3 regions of the Clostridium intestinale genome follow, and region 2 is predicted to be linked to each of the others. Evidence: riboswitches for the same ligand, from Rfam matches in the RefSeq annotation. Region 2 holds a riboswitch; each other region holds the start of a gene.
The links. Region 2 has a riboswitch for S-adenosylmethionine ahead of metF (methylenetetrahydrofolate reductase [NAD(P)H]). Riboswitches for the same ligand answer to the same signal wherever they lie in the genome.
Positions count from the first base shown of each region.

Region 1: it holds a riboswitch for S-adenosylmethionine, as region 2 does, so the genes downstream of both, metK (methionine adenosyltransferase) here and metF (methylenetetrahydrofolate reductase [NAD(P)H]) in region 2, are expected to answer to the same signal.
Region 3: it holds a riboswitch for S-adenosylmethionine, as region 2 does, so the genes downstream of both, P8F83_RS13350 (methionine ABC transporter ATP-binding protein) here and metF (methylenetetrahydrofolate reductase [NAD(P)H]) in region 2, are expected to answer to the same signal.

Region 1 is NZ_CP121166.1:2,770,814-2,776,792, forward strand. Features, by position in the region: gene nagA (N-acetylglucosamine-6-phosphate deacetylase) at 1-614, shown strand, start outside; gene metK (methionine adenosyltransferase) at 677-1,852, opposite strand; SAM riboswitch class I at 1,930-2,032, opposite strand; tRNA gene P8F83_RS14140 (tRNA-Tyr) at 2,139-2,223, opposite strand; tRNA gene P8F83_RS14145 (tRNA-Thr) at 2,232-2,306, opposite strand; tRNA gene P8F83_RS14150 (tRNA-Val) at 2,370-2,445, opposite strand; tRNA gene P8F83_RS14155 (tRNA-Tyr) at 2,460-2,544, opposite strand; tRNA gene P8F83_RS14160 (tRNA-Thr) at 2,553-2,627, opposite strand; tRNA gene P8F83_RS14165 (tRNA-Val) at 2,691-2,766, opposite strand; tRNA gene P8F83_RS14170 (tRNA-Tyr) at 2,781-2,865, opposite strand; tRNA gene P8F83_RS14175 (tRNA-Thr) at 2,875-2,949, opposite strand; gene P8F83_RS14180 (hypothetical protein) at 3,123-3,734, opposite strand; gene yyaC (spore protease YyaC) at 3,886-4,425, shown strand; gene mreB (rod shape-determining protein MreB) at 4,484-5,506, opposite strand; gene spoIIID (sporulation transcriptional regulator SpoIIID) at 5,599-5,850, opposite strand; gene P8F83_RS14200 (M23 family metallopeptidase) at 5,951-5,979, opposite strand, start outside.
Region 2 is NZ_CP121166.1:387,303-393,281, forward strand. Features, by position in the region: gene P8F83_RS01810 (V-type ATP synthase subunit D) at 1-376, shown strand, start outside; gene P8F83_RS01815 (MraY family glycosyltransferase) at 590-1,543, shown strand; gene P8F83_RS01820 (MalY/PatB family protein) at 1,601-2,737, shown strand; SAM riboswitch class I at 2,786-2,897, shown strand; gene metF (methylenetetrahydrofolate reductase [NAD(P)H]) at 2,984-3,871, shown strand; gene P8F83_RS01830 (hypothetical protein) at 3,930-4,079, shown strand; gene P8F83_RS01835 (hypothetical protein) at 4,235-4,957, shown strand; gene def (peptide deformylase) at 5,105-5,602, shown strand; gene helD (RNA polymerase recycling motor HelD) at 5,813-5,979, shown strand, end outside.
Region 3 is NZ_CP121166.1:2,582,833-2,588,811, reverse strand. Features, by position in the region: gene P8F83_RS13365 (D-alanyl-D-alanine carboxypeptidase family protein) at 1-748, opposite strand, end outside; gene P8F83_RS13360 (ComEA family DNA-binding protein) at 879-1,514, shown strand; gene P8F83_RS13355 (DUF350 domain-containing protein) at 1,604-1,807, shown strand; SAM riboswitch class I at 2,010-2,126, shown strand; gene P8F83_RS13350 (methionine ABC transporter ATP-binding protein) at 2,259-3,221, shown strand; gene P8F83_RS13345 (methionine ABC transporter permease) at 3,223-3,864, shown strand; gene P8F83_RS13340 (MetQ/NlpA family ABC transporter substrate-binding protein) at 3,885-4,682, shown strand; partial or broken gene P8F83_RS13335 (IS3 family transposase) at 5,446-5,979, shown strand, end outside.

The DNA of each region.
Region 1 (5,979 bases), 2.3 Mb from region 2:
TAATTTCTTACTTAGACAATAAAGGTGTTAGAGTTTCATTAGGACATACTAAAGCGACTTATGAGGAGGCAATGGAAGGCATAAAACATGGTGTATCACACTCCACGCATCTTTTTAATGCTATGACTCCATTTCAACATAGAGAAGCTGGAACTGTTGGAGCTATTTTTGATTCTAATATAACTACAGAAACTATTTCTGATGGAATTCATATATCTTATCCTTCTTTAAGAACCGCATATAAAATAAAGACAACTGATAAGGTTTTATTAGTATCTGACGCAATGGAAGCCTGTTGTATGCCTGAAGGCTCTTATTCTTTGGGTGGGCAGCCTGTAATAGTTAAAAATGGTGCTGCAAGGTTAGAAAATGGAGCTCTTGCTGGTTCTATCTTAACACTTGATAATGCTATTAAAAATGTATATAAAAATACTAACTATCCATTACACGAAGTTATTAAGATGGCTACTTACAATCCTGCAAAACATTGTAAGGTTGATGACAAAAAAGGTATAATAAAAGAAGGGTATGATGCTGATTTAGTTTTATTTGATGATAATATTGAAATTAAATATTCAATAATTGGCGGAAAAATAGTTTATTCCAATAATTAGAAGAAAAAGTGGTTTATAAAATGATAACTTACAATCATTTTATAACCACTTTTTTTAATATACTATATTAATTTTTTTATTTCTTCAACCCTTGTTAGTTGTTCCCAAGGAAGTTCTACATCTGTTCTTCCAAAATGTCCATAAGCTGCTGTCCTCTTATATATAGGTCTTCTTAAATCTAAATCTCTTATAATAGCTCCCGGTCTTAAATCAAATACCTTATTTATTATATCGATTATTTTATCATCACCTATTTTAGCAGTCCCAAATGTATCTACTTCTATTGACACTGGTTTAGCAACTCCTATAGCATAAGCTACTTCTATCTCTAATTTATCAGCAACACCAGCTGCTACAAGGTTTTTTGCAACCCATCTAGCTGCATAAGCTGCACTTCTATCTACCTTAGTTGGATCTTTTCCTGAGAAAGCTCCGCCACCATGTCTACCGTATCCGCCATAGGTATCAACAATTATTTTTCTACCAGTTAACCCAGCGTCTCCTTGTGGTCCACCTATAACAAATCTTCCAGTTGGATTTATATAATATTTAGTATTTTCATCTAATAATTCAGCTGGTATAACAGCCTTTATTACATGTTCTAAAATATCACTTTTTATTTGTTCTTGTGATACCTCTGGTCCATGTTGAGTTGACACTACTATAGCATCAATTCTTTTTACTTTATTATCATCATATTCTACTGTAACTTGAGTTTTTCCATCTGGTCTTAAATACTCTAAAGTTCCATTTTTTCTTACTTCAGATAATCTTCTTGAAAGTCTATGCGCCATAGCTATAGGTGCTGGCATTAATTCTGGAGTTTCATTAGTTGCAAAACCAAACATCATTCCTTGATCTCCAGCTCCAACTGCATCTATTTTATCCATTTCGCCTTCTCTAGATTCTAAAGCCTCATCTACTCCTTGAGCTATATCTGATGATTGCTCGTCTATAGTAGTTAATACTGCACAAGTATCACAGTCAAATCCATATTTTGCTCTATCGTAACCTATTTCTCTAATAGTTTGTCTAACCACCTTAGGAATATCCACATAACATTTAGTTGATATTTCCCCCATTACCATTACCATCCCAGTTGTAACTGCTGTCTCACATGCTACTCTAGCATTTGGATCTTGTTCAAATATAGCATCTAAAACTGAATCTGATATTTGATCACAGATTTTATCTGGATGTCCTTCTGTAACTGATTCAGATGTAAATAATCTTTTCATTTTATTTCTCCCTCCGATATATTATTGCAAAAAAATAAAGCCCTCCGATAAGAAGAGACTTGATAAATTAATTCTCTCTCTTATCTCGCAGATTTTTCACTGCAGGAATTGGCACCTTTGTGCATAACACAGGTTGCCGGGTTTCGTAGGGCCCTATCCCTCCACCTCTCTTGATAAGAGTTATCATTATTCATTTCGTGAATAATTATATCATTATTAGATTAATATTTCAATAAAAATTTGTAATAAATAAAAAAAATAAAAAAGTAGAATAATCTACTTTTATTGGTGGAGGAGGACGGATTCGAACCATCGAAACGAAACGTAACAGATTTACAGTCTGCCCCCTTTGGCCACTCGGGAACTCCTCCATGTTTTATGGAGCTGGCAATAGGAATCGAACCTACAACCTGCTGATTACAAGTCAGCTGCTCTACCGTTGAGCCATGCCAGCACATATTCACTTTTAATGCCTATTAATTAAACTTGCTTGGTTATAATTTAATATTATAACTATTGGTGGGCACAACAGGGATCGAACCTGTGACCCCCTGCTTGTAAGGCAGGTGCTCTCCCAGCTGAGCTATGCGCCCTTATTTTTAAAAAATGGTGGAGGAGGACGGATTCGAACCATCGAAACGAAACGTAACAGATTTACAGTCTGCCCCCTTTGGCCACTCGGGAACTCCTCCATGTTTTATGGAGCTGGCAATAGGAATCGAACCTACAACCTGCTGATTACAAGTCAGCTGCTCTACCGTTGAGCCATGCCAGCACATATTCACTTTTAATGCCTATTAATTAAACTTGCTTGGTTATAATTTAATATTATAACTATTGGTGGGCACAACAGGGATCGAACCTGTGACCCCCTGCTTGTAAGGCAGGTGCTCTCCCAGCTGAGCTATGCGCCCTTATTTTTAAAAAATGGTGGAGGAGGACGGATTCGAACCATCGAAACGAAACGTAACAGATTTACAGTCTGCCCCCTTTGGCCACTCGGGAACTCCTCCATGTTTTTGTGGAGCTGGCAATAGGAATCGAACCTACAACCTGCTGATTACAAGTCAGCTGCTCTACCGTTGAGCCATGCCAGCGGATTTATATTGATTCTTTCACAGAACCGACAATGATTAGTATAAGGGGATAAGTAATAAGTTTCAACTCTTAAAATACCTCATTTACAGATATTATTACACTTAAACTCCTATTTTCTATATTTTTCTCCTTATTAGTCTATTATTTGATTTTTTCAAACTTTCTTTTAAACCTATACACTAATATGATTTTCTATTTTTTCTATATCTATATAAGGGCTGAGAATTTTTTTAACTTCTTCATAATCACTTGCTTTTAATCTATTTTTTAATATTTTAACTATATCTTTAGCTCCATCCACTTCATCTCCATTATCTAATATATCTTTGATTTGTGCATAATCAAAATTAGATAATTTACTTGCATAATAAAGCAATTTTGCTTTGTTAGATACAGAAATTTTCTTCTCTATTGTATTTTTATCAACCTTAAAAATCATACTTGCAGTCAAAGCCTCTTCTTCTTTTTTATCAGGTTTATTATAATTATTTTTAGAATTATCTATATATGAATCTTCATACTCATTACCCTCAACTTTAATTAATGGGTCACTATTTTCAGCCTTACCTTTGTCGTCTGCTTTCTTTTCCGTTTCTAATTTATCATTTTTTACACTAGTATTATTTTCATTATTTGCTTTATCTGCAACTTGTTTCTTAGATGTATTATTTTTAACTTGTACGCTTTGTTCCGTTGTTTTTTTAGGATTACTTGGGTATAAGATAAAGACTACACTTATAATTGTTGCTAATATAACTAATATCGTTAAAATTTTTTTATTCATTTTATCACCTCTCTACTATTAACCTTTATTGCCATTATTTATCATTTTTATACTTTTGATATTATAATTTTTTATTATATATAATAAGGTTCTTTTTGCTTGCATATATAATAAAGTACCGTTTATACATCAAGTAGAAAGGATGGTTTTTTTGAATAAAGTTAAAGTAAATTATAAAGAAAATATGGCCTATTACGAAATAGCTTACTTCTTGAGAGACTATATAAAAGACAATACTGTAATAGTCTGTATAGGAACTGATAAATGTATAGGAGATTCTCTTGGACCACTAGTAGGTACATTACTAAAAGAAACTCTAATACCCTTACCAATTTACGGAACTTTATCTTCACCTATCCACGCATTAAATATAGATAAAAAATTAGTTGAGATTAATAAAAATCATCCTAATTCTTTAATAATAGGCATAGATGCTTGTCTAGGAGATATTAATTCAATAGGTGAAATTCATGTAAGAGATTATGCTATACATCCTGGAAAGGGTGTTGGAAAAACTCTTCCTGATGTAGGTAATGCTTCTATTATAGGCATTGTTGATTCAAGTAGCGCTACCGAAATTTTTTCTAATAGAACTATACGCCTTTCTTTAATAATGGATATGAGTAAATCTATTGTTAAAGGAATAGTTCACTCTTACTATTTGAGTGATATAAAAAAACTTTCTATATAAAAATAAAATGCTACTAAAAATATAGAATTTTTAGTAGCATTTTATTTTTATAAATACTCTATTTATTTGAGATTAAAAACTCACCATGTCCTTTTTCTAAAGACGTTAATGCTTTTCCAGATCCTAAAACAACACAATCTACTGAATTATCAGCTACATTAACTTTTACTCCAGTTTCTATCTCAATTAATTTATCGAATCCATAAAGCAAGGCCCCTCCACCAGTCATTAATATTCCTTTATCTATTATATCTGCCGCTAGCTCAGGTGGGGTTTTTTCTAATACATCTCGAATTTTATCTATTATTAATCTTACTGGTTCTTCTAATGCCTTTGTAAGTTCTTCAGTAGTTACTTCTATATTATCTGGCAATCCAGTAATTAAATTTCTTCCTTTTACTATAGCCGTAACATTTCTTGAGCCTCTTAGTGCCGATCCAGCAGTTATTTTAAGCTCTTCTGCTGATTTTTCTCCGATCATAAGCTTGTATTTACTTCTTATAAATCTGATAATAGATTCATCAAACTTATCTCCAGCAACCTTAATTGACGCTCTTACAACTACACCATTTAGAGATATAATTGCTATATCAGTGGTTCCTCCACCAATATCTATAACCATTGTTCCATTTGGTTTTGAAATATCTAATCCAGCTCCTATTGCAGCTGCAAGTGGTTCCTCTATTAAAAATACGGACTTAGCTCCTGAATTTTTAGCAGCATCTACTACTGCTCTCTTTTCAACTTCAGTTGATTGTGATGGTACACATACCATAACTTTTGGGGCAGAAATTTTTCTTTTACCGCAGCTTTTTTGAATAAAATGTTTTAACATTTTTTCAGTAATATCGTAATCAGATATTACGCCATCTCTTAGTGGACGTACTGCAACGATATTCCCTGGGGTACGGCCAATCATTTTTCTTGCTTCTTCTCCTACAGCTAGTACCTTATTTGAATTTTTATCTACCGCTACTACTGAAGGTTCTTTTAAAATAATCCCTTTTCCTGCCATATAAACTAACACAGTAGCTGTACCTAAATCTATGGCTAAGTCGTTTCCAATCTTCCAAAACCACATTTTATATTCACTCCTATAATGATAAAATTCGAAAATATTTAAAGTTTTTCAACAATATTCTCCTTTTTATATTATAATATGGAATAATGAATCTATTCAATAGCCTTGTACTTTAATTTTGTAGCTTTTCCACCTCTAATATGCCTTTCAGCTTTATTTAAATCTAAAATATATTTTGCTTCCTGTGCTATAGATGGGTTAATTTTAGGTAATCTTTCAGTCATATCTTTATGAATAGTACTTTTGCTAACACCAAAAACCTTTGCAGTTTTTCTAATTGTAGCTTTCGAATCTATTATATACTGAGCAACCTCTAGTACCCTTTCTTCAATATAGTCTTTCAAAGCTGGATCCTCCTCATTTAGTTATATTAGTTAATATTTATTTAATGTTTTTAGAAATCAGCCATTTTATAAAATGACTGATTTCAATTATATAAATCAATTATTGTGTCTTAAGTGTAAAATATTTTA
Region 2 (5,979 bases):
TGTAGAAGAAGCTAATGACTATGAATTATTATTTAAAAGTGTTATGGGAGTTGAAGTGCCTATAATAAATTTTGATAAAAAAGACATAGACCTTAAGTATAGTGTTTTTAGAACTGGTGCAGCTATAGATGAGGCTATGAGAGAATTCAATAATGTTAGGTATTTAACTTATGAATTAGCGGAAGTTGAAAATGCTGTATACAAATTAGCTATGGAGGTCAAAAAGACCCAAAAGAGAGCCAATGCGCTTCAGAATATACAAATTCCGAAATTCCAAGAGATAGTAAAGTTTGTTACAGAGGTTTTAGAAGAGAAAGATAGGGAAGATTTCTTTAGATTGAAAATTGTAAAAAAGAAACATAAAATAGAATATTAATAACTTATAAAGCATAGAAGAATTTAGACTTTCTATGCTTTTTTGTTTATATTGTAATAATTATTTTAATATTTTTAGGCTAAAAATGTGATATTATAGAAGTGAGTCGGAGGTGCTTTGTTAGAAAATAGTATTAAAGACTGTTTAAGTTGATTATATATGTATCTGTAGGATATAATTATGTATAGTTATAAGTTTTAAGGAGACGCATTTATGAAATACGTAATAGCACTAATAAGCACTTTTTTAATCGTGTATTTTATAATACCTTTTTTGATGAAATTATTTGTAAAATATGATTTTTTGGATAAGCCTACTCAGAGAAAAAATCATAGAGAGCCGATTCCTCTTTGTGGTGGAGTAGGTATGTTTATAGGTTTTTTTGTAGTTTATTTTGTAGCTATGGGAAGGAATATAAACAAGGAAAATATAAGTGTTTTTATTGGAGCATTAGCAATATTAATTATAGGACTAGTTGATGATTACTATAAAACAAGAGGAAAGGAATTTCCTATTTACCCAAGATTTTTGGTTCAAATATTAGCTGCTATATTAGTTTATAATAGCGGAATATCATTTTCTGGATTTACTAATCCAATAACAGGTCAATTTGTGCAACTTCATATAGCTTTACAATTTTTATTAACTGTAACCTGGCTATTTGGGGTAACAACAGTTATAAATTGGTCAGATGGAATGGATGGACTTGCAGGTAGTATTTCTACAATATCATCTGTAACGTTGTTTATTGTAGCTCTTGTTATGAATCAAAGTGATTCTGCTATTGTATGTATTATTTTAGTAGGAGCAATACTCGGGTTTTTAAATTATAATAGACATCCAGCAGTGGTTTTTATGGGAGATTCAGGAGCCAACTTTTTAGGTTTTATCTTAGGAATAATAGCCTTAGATGGAGCTTTTAAACAAGCTACTATAATGAGTCTTTTTATACCTATATTAGCATTAGGGGTACCCATATTTGATAATATATTTGTTATATTTAAAAGATATACAGAAGGGAAACCAGTATATCAAGCCGATAGAAGCCAAATTCATTTTAGATTACAAGAAAAAGGTCTTACCACAAATCAAGTTGTGGCATATATATGTGCCATAAGCTTTGTATTAAGTATGTTATCAATAGTATTATTATTTATTAAAATATAAAAGCGACTTGTTCGCTTTTTTATTTTAGAGATATAATATTTTAAAAGGGGTGATTTAATGAGTATAAATTTTAATGAAAAAATAAATCGATTAGATACTGGCAACATAAAATGGGATAATTATGGAGAAGAGTACATACCATTATGGGTAGCTGATATGGATTTTAAGTCTCCAGATGAAGTCTTAGAAGCTCTAGAGAAAAGAATTGCTCATGGAATATTTGGTTATACAAAGGAAGACAAAGAATTAACAGAAATAATAGTGGAGCATTTTAAAAAGCAATACGGTTATGAAATAGACAGCTCTTGGCTTGTATGGCTTCCGAGTGTTATGCCAGCAGTAAATGTTATATGCAGGATGATTGAAGGATCTATAATGATTAATACTCCTATGTATATGAATATAAGAAGTGCTCCTATTAATGCAGATAAGGAGATAATAGAGGTTCCTTTAAAGCATACACAAGGAACATATACCTTTGATTTTGAAGCCATGGAGAGGTTCATTAAAGCTGATACAAAATTATTTATATTGTGTAATCCTCATAATCCAGTAGGAAGAGTTTATACAAAAGAAGAATTAGATAAATTAATAGTTTTTGCTAAAAAACATAATTTAATAATTTGTTCAGATGAAATTCATTGCGAACTGGTTTATGAAAAGAAACACATTCCAATGGTTACATTAAAGGATGAATTTATCAATAGCATAACTTTAATGAGTCCAGGAAAAACATATAATCTTCCTGGAATACCTATTGCTTTTGGTGTGATTCCAGATAAGGATTTAAGAAACCAATTTTTGAAAGCTTCGGCAGGGGTGCTACCAAAACCAGGAGTATTAAACTATGAGGTGTGTAAGGCTGCTTATAGTAAAGGGGAATCTTGGAGACAAGAACTTTTAAAGCATTTAAAAGATAATATAGATTTTCTAAAAGAAGAAATTAATAAAAGAATGCCAGCTTTAAAAGTAGGAGAAGTTGAAGGAAGTTACTTAGCCTGGATTGATGCTAGAGAATTAGGAGTAGACGATCCGTATAAATTTTTCTTAAAGGAAGCAAAAGTGGTTTTCTCTGATGGAAGAGATTTTGGTGAAAGTGGATACCTAAGATTAAATTTTGCTTGCAGTAGAGAAGTCTTGGAAGAAGCCTTAGATAGGATGGAGAATGCTATAAATAAAAGATTTAAGTTATAAATAATAAATTATTTACACTTTAAATCATATAATGTATAATATAAAAAACACTTATCGAGAGAGGTGGAGGGGCTGGCCCTATGAAACCCAGCAACCCATAAGTTTTCATTTAGACTTACAGGGTGCTAATTCCTGCAACTATTTAGTTGGAAGATAAGGATATTGCTTGGGGAAGTCTATTTATGCCTAAAGGAAATATCCTTTAGGTTTTTTTATCTTTGTTTTAAATTTTAAGGGGGTTAACAAATGTTTATAAAGGATATTTTTAAAGAAAAAAAGGTAGTATTTTCGTTTGAAATATTTCCACCAAAAACAACATCATCATTGGATACTATATATAAAACTATAGAGGATTTAAAAGATTTAAAACCAGATTTTATATCGGTAACTTATGGTGCTGGGGGAAGTACTATAGATAATAAGACAACTTTACTATCATCATTAATAAAAAATAAATATGGAATAGAATCAGCGGCTCATTTAACCTGTATAGGTTCATCTAAAAAGGATATTGAGACAATACTAGAAGATTTAAAGAAAAATAATATTGAAAATATTTTAGCTTTAAGAGGTGATATTCCAGAGGATAAAACTTCAAATGGTGAGTTTTCATATGCATATGAATTAATATCTCATATAAAAGAATATGGGGATTTTGGAATAAGTGCAGCTTGTTATCCAGAAGGACATCTTGAATGTAGAGATTTGGATTTAGATATAGTTAGACTTAAACAAAAAGTGGAAAATGGGGCAGATCATTTAGTTTCACAACTTTTTTTTAACAATAATGTTTTTTATGATTTTTTAGAAAGATGTTATAAGAAATCCATAGATGTACCTATTGAAGCGGGTATAATGCCGGTAATAAATAAAAAGCAAATAGAGAGAATAACCGCTTTATGTGGAGCAGAATTACCAGAAAAATTTATTAAGATTATGAATAAATATGAGCATAATCCAGAGGCTCTAAGAGATGCTGGAATAGCTTATGCAGTAGAACAGATAGTTGATTTATTATCATCAGGTGTAAGAGGAATTCATTTATATACTATGAATAATCCTTTGGTTGCAAGAAGGATAACAGAAAGTGTGGGATCGATTATTACAAGTTTAAACAAGGATATAATTGTTTAAATAAAATCATTGCTCTTTGAGAAAAATATCTATGACTAAACATAGAAGGAGTGATTTTATGAACAGAGAAAATCAACAGGACGCATTTAAAGTTGCCAAAAAGATGATGATAGATGGTGAAGATTGGGATAAAATAATGCAAGAAACTAGACTTAGATTAAAGGATTTAAAAAGAATACAGCAAAATGAAATAGACCCACATTTCTAGGATTAAGTAAAAGAACCTATAGACTAAATAATTAGTTTGTAGGCTCTTTTTATATTATGGATTTTCTCCTTTAAGAAAATATTAAGAACATTACTATAAAAATATTAAGAAAATGAAGATATTATAAGTTTATAGAATAAAAGGAGTGAGTAGTAATGAAGAGCAAAGGGAAAGCATTAATATTTTCCATATTACCTGGAGGAGGACATTTCTATTTAGGTACCTATACTAGAGGAATTATTTTTCTTATAAGTTCAATAATATTTTCTATGAGTTTTAGAAACTATGGATACGGGCCATTTAATGCCTTTAACGGATTAAACAATTTATTTCATAACTTTGCCGTTTTAATTTGGATTTATTCAGCTATTGATGCATATGTTAGCGCTGATTATATTAATAATGGCGGAATTAATTTGGAAGATGAGAGGAGTTTTTCTACTAGAAATAAAAATCTTTTAGGAATTATCTTGGCCTTAGTACCAGGATTAGGACATCTTTATGAAGAGTATTCTGAAAAAGGATCTAAGCTATTAGTTATTTTCATTGTAACTGCGGCAATAGGTGGATTTTTTAATACTGGACTAATAAATGACTTGTTGCTTATTTTATCAATATATTCAGTTTTAGATTTGATGGCAATGAGAGAAGGGAAAAGCTTTGGTTTTAAGGTAGAAAACTCAAAAGAGTTTAAGACAATTATTAAAATCGCAGGAATTGCTTTAATAGCATTTGGTATATCTCAAGGCTTCCAAATAGCATCAACATATTTAGTTGATTATGGCTTTAACTATCTATTAAATATAGTTTCATTAGGAATGAAAGCTCTTATTTTAATAGTAATAGGTATGATTATATTATTTAAAACAAGAAAATAAGTTTTTTAAAACAGTACACGATAAATCTTAATCGTGTACTGTTTTTTTTATAATGGAATATTTTTAAATAATTTCAATTATAAAATTAATGCAAAAATTCGTAGCATATGCAATAATTATAGTATATAAACTGAAAGGGGAAAAACGATGGCAGTTAAAACAATCGTACAATTAGGTGATGAACATTTAAAAAAGATATCAGAGCCTGTGAAAGAAATTAATGAAGAAATATTAAACCTTGTTAAGGATTTAAAGGATACTTTAGCTACTGTTGAGGGAGTTGGACTTGCAGCACCTCAGATAGCTGTGAATAAAAGAGTTATATATATAGACTTAAGAGATGGCTCAGAGCCGATTGTATTAATAAATCCTGTTATAACTGAAAAAGAAGGCAGTGAGATGGATTATGAAGGCTGCTTAAGCTATGTAGGTTATGAAGGTATGGTTGAAAGACCTACTAGAGTTGTAGTTCAGGCTTTGAATGAAGACGGAGATTTAATGGAATATGAAGCAGAAGACTTTTTAGCTAGATGCTTCTGCCATGAAATAGATCATCTTGAAGGTATTATGTATACAGATAAAGCTACTGAGATCTTTGAACTTGAAGAAGAAGAGTACGAAGATGAAGAAGAATACGAAGAATAAAAAAGCGACATTGTCGCTTTTTTTATTGTATAGGAAAGTAAAGTTTATATTGTAGACATTTTAGAAGAATTTATATATAAAATGAGCTGAAGCCGCATAAACACTATATATAGTTATATATCTAGCTATCTATATAGAGAAATATATATCTAGATATATTCCTATTTCTTTATTGACATGTATTTTTTATAGAAGTATAATATCCTTTTAATGGGAAAAGAAGGTGATGTAATGCATAAAGATTTTAATGAAGAACAAGAGATTTTAAAACAAAAGATTCATAGAGTAGAGCGAGAAATAAAAAAAAGAGAAGATGAAGAAGAAAAGTTTAAGGATAAAATAGCACTTTTAAAAAAAGCAGCTAAGGGCAGTTATAA
Region 3 (5,979 bases), 2.2 Mb from region 2:
TTAACCTTTGACCGTCCTTTTCAGCTACAGAAGTATATGAATGTTTAGCATCTATGGTATAGCCAGTTTTACCAGTAAGAGCATAAGGATAATAATACATACTATTTTTTCTTATAAGACTATTTTTGTTATCCGCCCATTTTTTCTCACCATTTATATTAGATGGAGGAAATTCATAAACAGCAGCTTGCGAAATTTCTAAATAATGAGGTGTTTTAGCAGCTTCTCTAGTAATTAAAGCTAAATCATAAGGGGTAGTTTTATGATTTTCATCATAAAGACCAGATGGATTAGTAAAATGGGAGTTATTAGCTCCTATTTCTTTAGCTTTTTTATTCATCATTTCAGCAAAACCTTCAACTGATCCTCCTACATATTCAGCTAAAGCTACAGCGCAGTCATTACCTGAAAGTAGAAGCATGGCATGAAGTAAATCATTTACAGTAAAAACCTCTCCCTCAATCAATCCGAGTCTAGTTCCATCAACTGCTGGAGGATTTTTACCTATAGTTACTTTTGCATTTAAATCAGCATTTTCTAAAACAACTAAAGCAGTCATTACTTTTGTAGTTGATGCTGGAGCTAAAGATTCATTAGGGTTTTTTGAGTACAATAGCTTTCCGGTAGCAGCATCCATTAAAACAGCACCTTCAGAATCAACATTAGGAACTTGAGCGGCTTTTGCAGGATTTCCTAAAAAAATAGTGAAAAAAAACATTAATGCAATAAAATAAACAAATCTTTTCATTTTATCCCCCGTCGGTTAATATCATTTAAAAATAAGTATAACAAATTATTAAACATATTTCTATATTATGTTTAAATTATGTCAATAATCATAAATAAATGAAAGATCTAGTATAAAAGTTGGAGGTCTTATGAGAATTAGAAGAAAAGAAAAGATTATTGGCATAGGAATACTTGTAACTCTATTAGTAGTTATAGGAGGGTTTTATTATTACATAAATAGACCAAAGCCCTTAACTAATGAAGAGATTGAAAATATGTTTGTTGAGGAAAGTACGCAAGATAAAGAGGTTAAAACTCAAGAGAGGGTAACTCAGACTGAATCCATAGTTGTAGAAATAAAAGGGGAAGTTAAAAATCCAGAAGTATACACATTGAAAAAAGGAGCTATAATAAAAAACTTAATCGAAGAAGCTGGTGGACTTACTGAAAAAGGAGATACCTCAGCTATTAACCTTGCAAAAGAACTTCAAAACCATGAGTGTATAGTTGTTGGGAATATAGATGATAAAAGCGTTCAAGCTCAAAGTGTATCAGTATCCGGAACAGGTGGACAGAGTACTTCTAAAACAGATGGGAAGATTAACTTAAATTCTGCAACTGAAGCTGAACTAGACACTCTTCCAGGAGTAGGTAAGGTTATGGCTGGAAAGATAATTGAATATAGGGAGAAAAATGGTGGATTTAAAGATATAGAGGAGCTTAAAAATATAGATAGGGTTGGAGAAGCAACCTTCGAAAAGCTAAAGGATAAAATAAGTATTTAGAAGTAACAAATAATTAATATAAAAAATAGTAGAATATGTATAAATAGTATATTAAAATTATAACTATAATATATAAGGGGGAAGGTTTCATGGATATACTTATTAACGTTGGATTAAGCTTTCTTTTTGGAATAGTTGGAATAGCAATAATGCTTATAGGTTATATACTATTTGATAAAGTTATAAAAGCAGATTTTGATAAAGAATTAGAAAATGGTAACATAGCGGTAGCTATTGTTGTAGCAGGAGTACTTATTGCAATAGGAATAATAGTTTCTCAAGTTATAGCTTAATAAAATCAGCGTATTCTATATAAGAATGCGCTGATTTTATTAAATAAACAATAATATTATCAAGTGTAAACATTTAAATAGTGATAGAAAATTAATAATTATATAAAAATATTAAATAATTTACAAAAAGAGAAAATACCTATTGCATATAGCCTTACTATATATTATAGTTATAAACATAAACTAAATAAAACTTTTTTGTTTCTTATCGTGAGAGGTGGAGGGACTGGCCCTATGAAACCCAGCAACCAACATAAATTCCATTTAATTTATGCATGGTGCTAATTCCTGCAGCTATTTTTTAGCTGATAGATGAGAGGATAGATTTCTAGGGTTGTTATTATCGCGCGGAGTTTATTCTCTAGCGCTTTTTTTATTGCAATCGATGGCTTAAAAGTCGGCGTGGCGATATTTTTCACTTTACCTAGGTATAACAATTTGGAGGAAATAAATGATAGAAATAAAAGGCTTAAGCAAAAGTTTCCATGGAACAGAAGTATTAAAAGATATACACCTTAAAATTCAAGAAGGCGAGATTTATGGGATTATAGGACATTCAGGAGCAGGAAAATCAACTCTCCTAAGATGCATAAATGGACTAGAAACCTATGATTCAGGTAGTTTAGAAGTTATGGGGCAAGAAGTAGCTGAACTATCTCCTAAAGGATTAAGAGAATTTAGAAAAGATTTGGGGATGATATTTCAAGGATTTAATTTGTTACAAACAAAGACAGTCTTTGATAATGTTGCATTACCTTTAGAAGTATGGGGCTACAATAAGCAAGATATAAAGGAAAAAGTATATAAATTATTAGATTTAGTTGGACTTACAGAAAAAGAAAAAAGTAAGCCAGCAAGTTTAAGCGGTGGTCAAAAGCAAAGAGTAGCAATTGCTAGAGCTTTAGTTTTGGAACCAAAGATACTTTTATGTGATGAAGCAACCTCAGCACTAGATCCTAAAATGACAAAAGATATATTATCTTTACTATTAAAAATAAATAAGGAACTAGGAATAACAATAGTTGTAGTAACACATCAGATGGAAGTTGTTAAAGAAATATGTGAAAAAGTTGCTTTAATTGAAGGTGGGGTAATTAGAGCAGAAGGAAATGCAGAAGAATTATTCTTACGTCCAGGCTTAAGCCTTAAAAAGTTTTTAGGTGATGAGGAAGAAGAAACACTTCCAGAAACAGGAGTAAATATAAGATTATATTTCCCTAAAGATTTAAGTGAGAATTCAATAATAACTGCAATGGCAAGAGAATTAAATATAGACTTCTCAATTGTGTGGGGCAAACTTGAAAAGTTTAGAGATGATGTTTTAGGAAGTCTTGTTATAAACATCAAAGAAGAATATAAAGATATAGCAATAAATTATCTAAAATCTAAAGATATAATCTGGGAGGTGCTATAGGATGTGGAATGATATATTACTTAAAGCTATAAATGAAACGCTAATAATGGTTTTTGTTTCAACATTCTTTGCTGTACTCATAGGATTTATACCAGCGGTAGTATTAATTCTTACTGCACCAGATGGATTAAAGCCAAACAGTATTATATATAAAACTTTAGATGTAATAGTAAATGTCTTAAGAAGTATACCATTCATAATTTTGATGGTAGTAGTTGTTCCTATTACAAAATCAATAGTAGGAACTAGTATAGGAATCAAGGGGGCAATTGTTCCATTAACTATAGCGGCTGCACCTTTTGTAGCTAGAGTACTAGAATCTTCCTTAAGAGAAGTTGATAAGGGAGTAATAGAAGCTGCAAAATCATTTGGAGCCACAAACTCACAAATAATATTTAAAGTTATGCTAAAAGAGGCCATGCCAAGTATAATTTTAGGAATAACACTAACAATAATAAGTATAGTAGGATACTCAGCAATGGCAGGAGCTGTTGGTGGAGGTGGACTTGGAGCTGCAGCAATCCAATATGGATATAACAGATTCCGAGGAGATGTAATGTTTTATACTGTATTAATTTTAATTGTATTTGTTCAAGGATTACAGTCTTTGGGGAATTATATTTATAAAAAGAAAACAAAATAAAAAATTAGGGGGTTCTTAATATGAAAAGAAAAGGATTATTATCAATATTATTAGTAGGGGCATTAGCATTTAGTTTAACTGCATGCGGAAAAAAAGACGATAAAACTATAAAAATAGGTGTTACACCAGTACCACACGAAGAAATAGTTAATGAAATTAAACCATTAGTAGAAGCAAAAGGTTACAAACTTGAGATTATAGAATTTAATGATTACGTTACTCCAAACACTGCTTTAGCAGAAAAAGAATTAGATGCAAACTTCTTCCAACACGTACCGTATTTAGAAGAAACAAATAAGGAAAAAGGACTAGACTTAACTTGGGTAGCAAAAATTCATATAGAACCAATGGGTCTATACTCTAAAAAAGTTACAAAATTTGCTGACATAAAAGATGGAGCAAACATAGCTATACCTAATGATGCTTCAAATGGATCAAGAGCACTTAAATTATTAGCAGACAACGGATTATTCAAAGTTAAAGATGCTGAATTAATATCTCCAGCTGATATAACTGAAAATCCTAAAAATATAAAAATAACTGAATTAGATGCAGCTCAACTTCCAAGAACTCTAGATGACGCGAAAGTTGATGCAGCTGTTATAAATACAAACTATGCATTAGATGCAGGTTTAAATCCAGTAAAAGATGCTCTAGTAATAGAATCAAAAGATTCACCATATGCTAATGTTTTAGCTGTAAGAAAAGGTGATGAAGAAACTGAAAAAACTAAAATCTTAAAAGAAGCGTTAACTTCTTCAGATGTTAAGACATTTATAGAAAAGAAATATGATGGATCAATAGTTCCAGCATTTTAATAATTAGAAATACAAAAAGCTATCATGAATTTAATTTGTGCACCTTGTTGCTGTAGAGGCTGCTCCTAAAGCCTCATTAAATTCATTATTTATAAAATATAAGACTGAAGCTAGGAACCGCTTCTACCGCAACCTTACTGCTGTAGAAGCGGTTCCTAGCTCTATTATGTTTAATAAAAAGTTAAGCACTCCTAATCTGTAGGAGCCGTTTCTCAGGCTCCATTAAAATCCTTTTAACTCCTAATCTGTAGGAGCCGTTTCTCAGGCTCCATTAAAATCCTTTTAACTCCTAATCTGTAGGAGCCGTTTCTCAGGCTCCATTAAAATCCTTTTAACTCCTAATCTGTAGGAGCCGTTTCTCAGGCTCCATTAAAATCCTTTTAACTCCTAATCTGTAGGAGCCGTTTCTCAGGCTCCATTAAAATCCTTTTAACTCCTAATCTGTAGGAGCCGTTTCTCAGGCTCCATTAAAATCCTTTTAACTCCTAATCTGTAGGAGCCGTTTCTCAGGCTCCATTAAAATCCTTTTAACTCCTAATCTGTAGGAGCCGTTTCTCAGGCTCCATTAAAATCCTTTTAACTCCTAATCTGTAGGAGTCGTTTCTCAGGCTCCATTAAAATCCTTTTAACTTCTAATCTGTAGGAGTCGTTTCTCAGACTCCATTAAAATCTTTTTAAAACTTATGTTTAATATGATGCTAGTATGGTTTTATGGACACATTTTAATAATTATTTATAATAAAGTTAAGAGAGGTGTGTTCAAGTGAGAAGAAAAACTTATACAGATGATTTTAAGAAGATGGTAATCGAAGTATACAATACCGGAAAACCAATTAAAGCGATATGTGAAGAATATGGCGTGTCAACAGCTACTCTGAATAACTGGACTAATAGTGTTCAAGTGAAAGAGAAAATCTCGAAAAAGCCTATTATAGCTAAAAAGAGTAAAGCTACTGAAGAAAAGAGTAAGGAAGACTCTAAAGAGTTCGCAAAATTAAAGAAAGAAAATGAACGAATTAAAATGGAACTTGAAATATTACACCAAAGGCGGGCTTTAGCCAAAAAAGCTATCGCCATATTCTCAAAGGACCAAGAGATATAATTAAATTTATTGATAATAATCATGGAATTTATCCAGTAAGACTCATGTGTAAATTACTGAATATGCCTAAGAGTACTTACTACCAATCTCATCACCATACTCCGTCCCGGAGGGAATCGGAAAACATAATATTGAAAGAAAGAATACTACAAATTTATAATGAAAACAAATGTAGATATGGTGCTCCCAAAATAC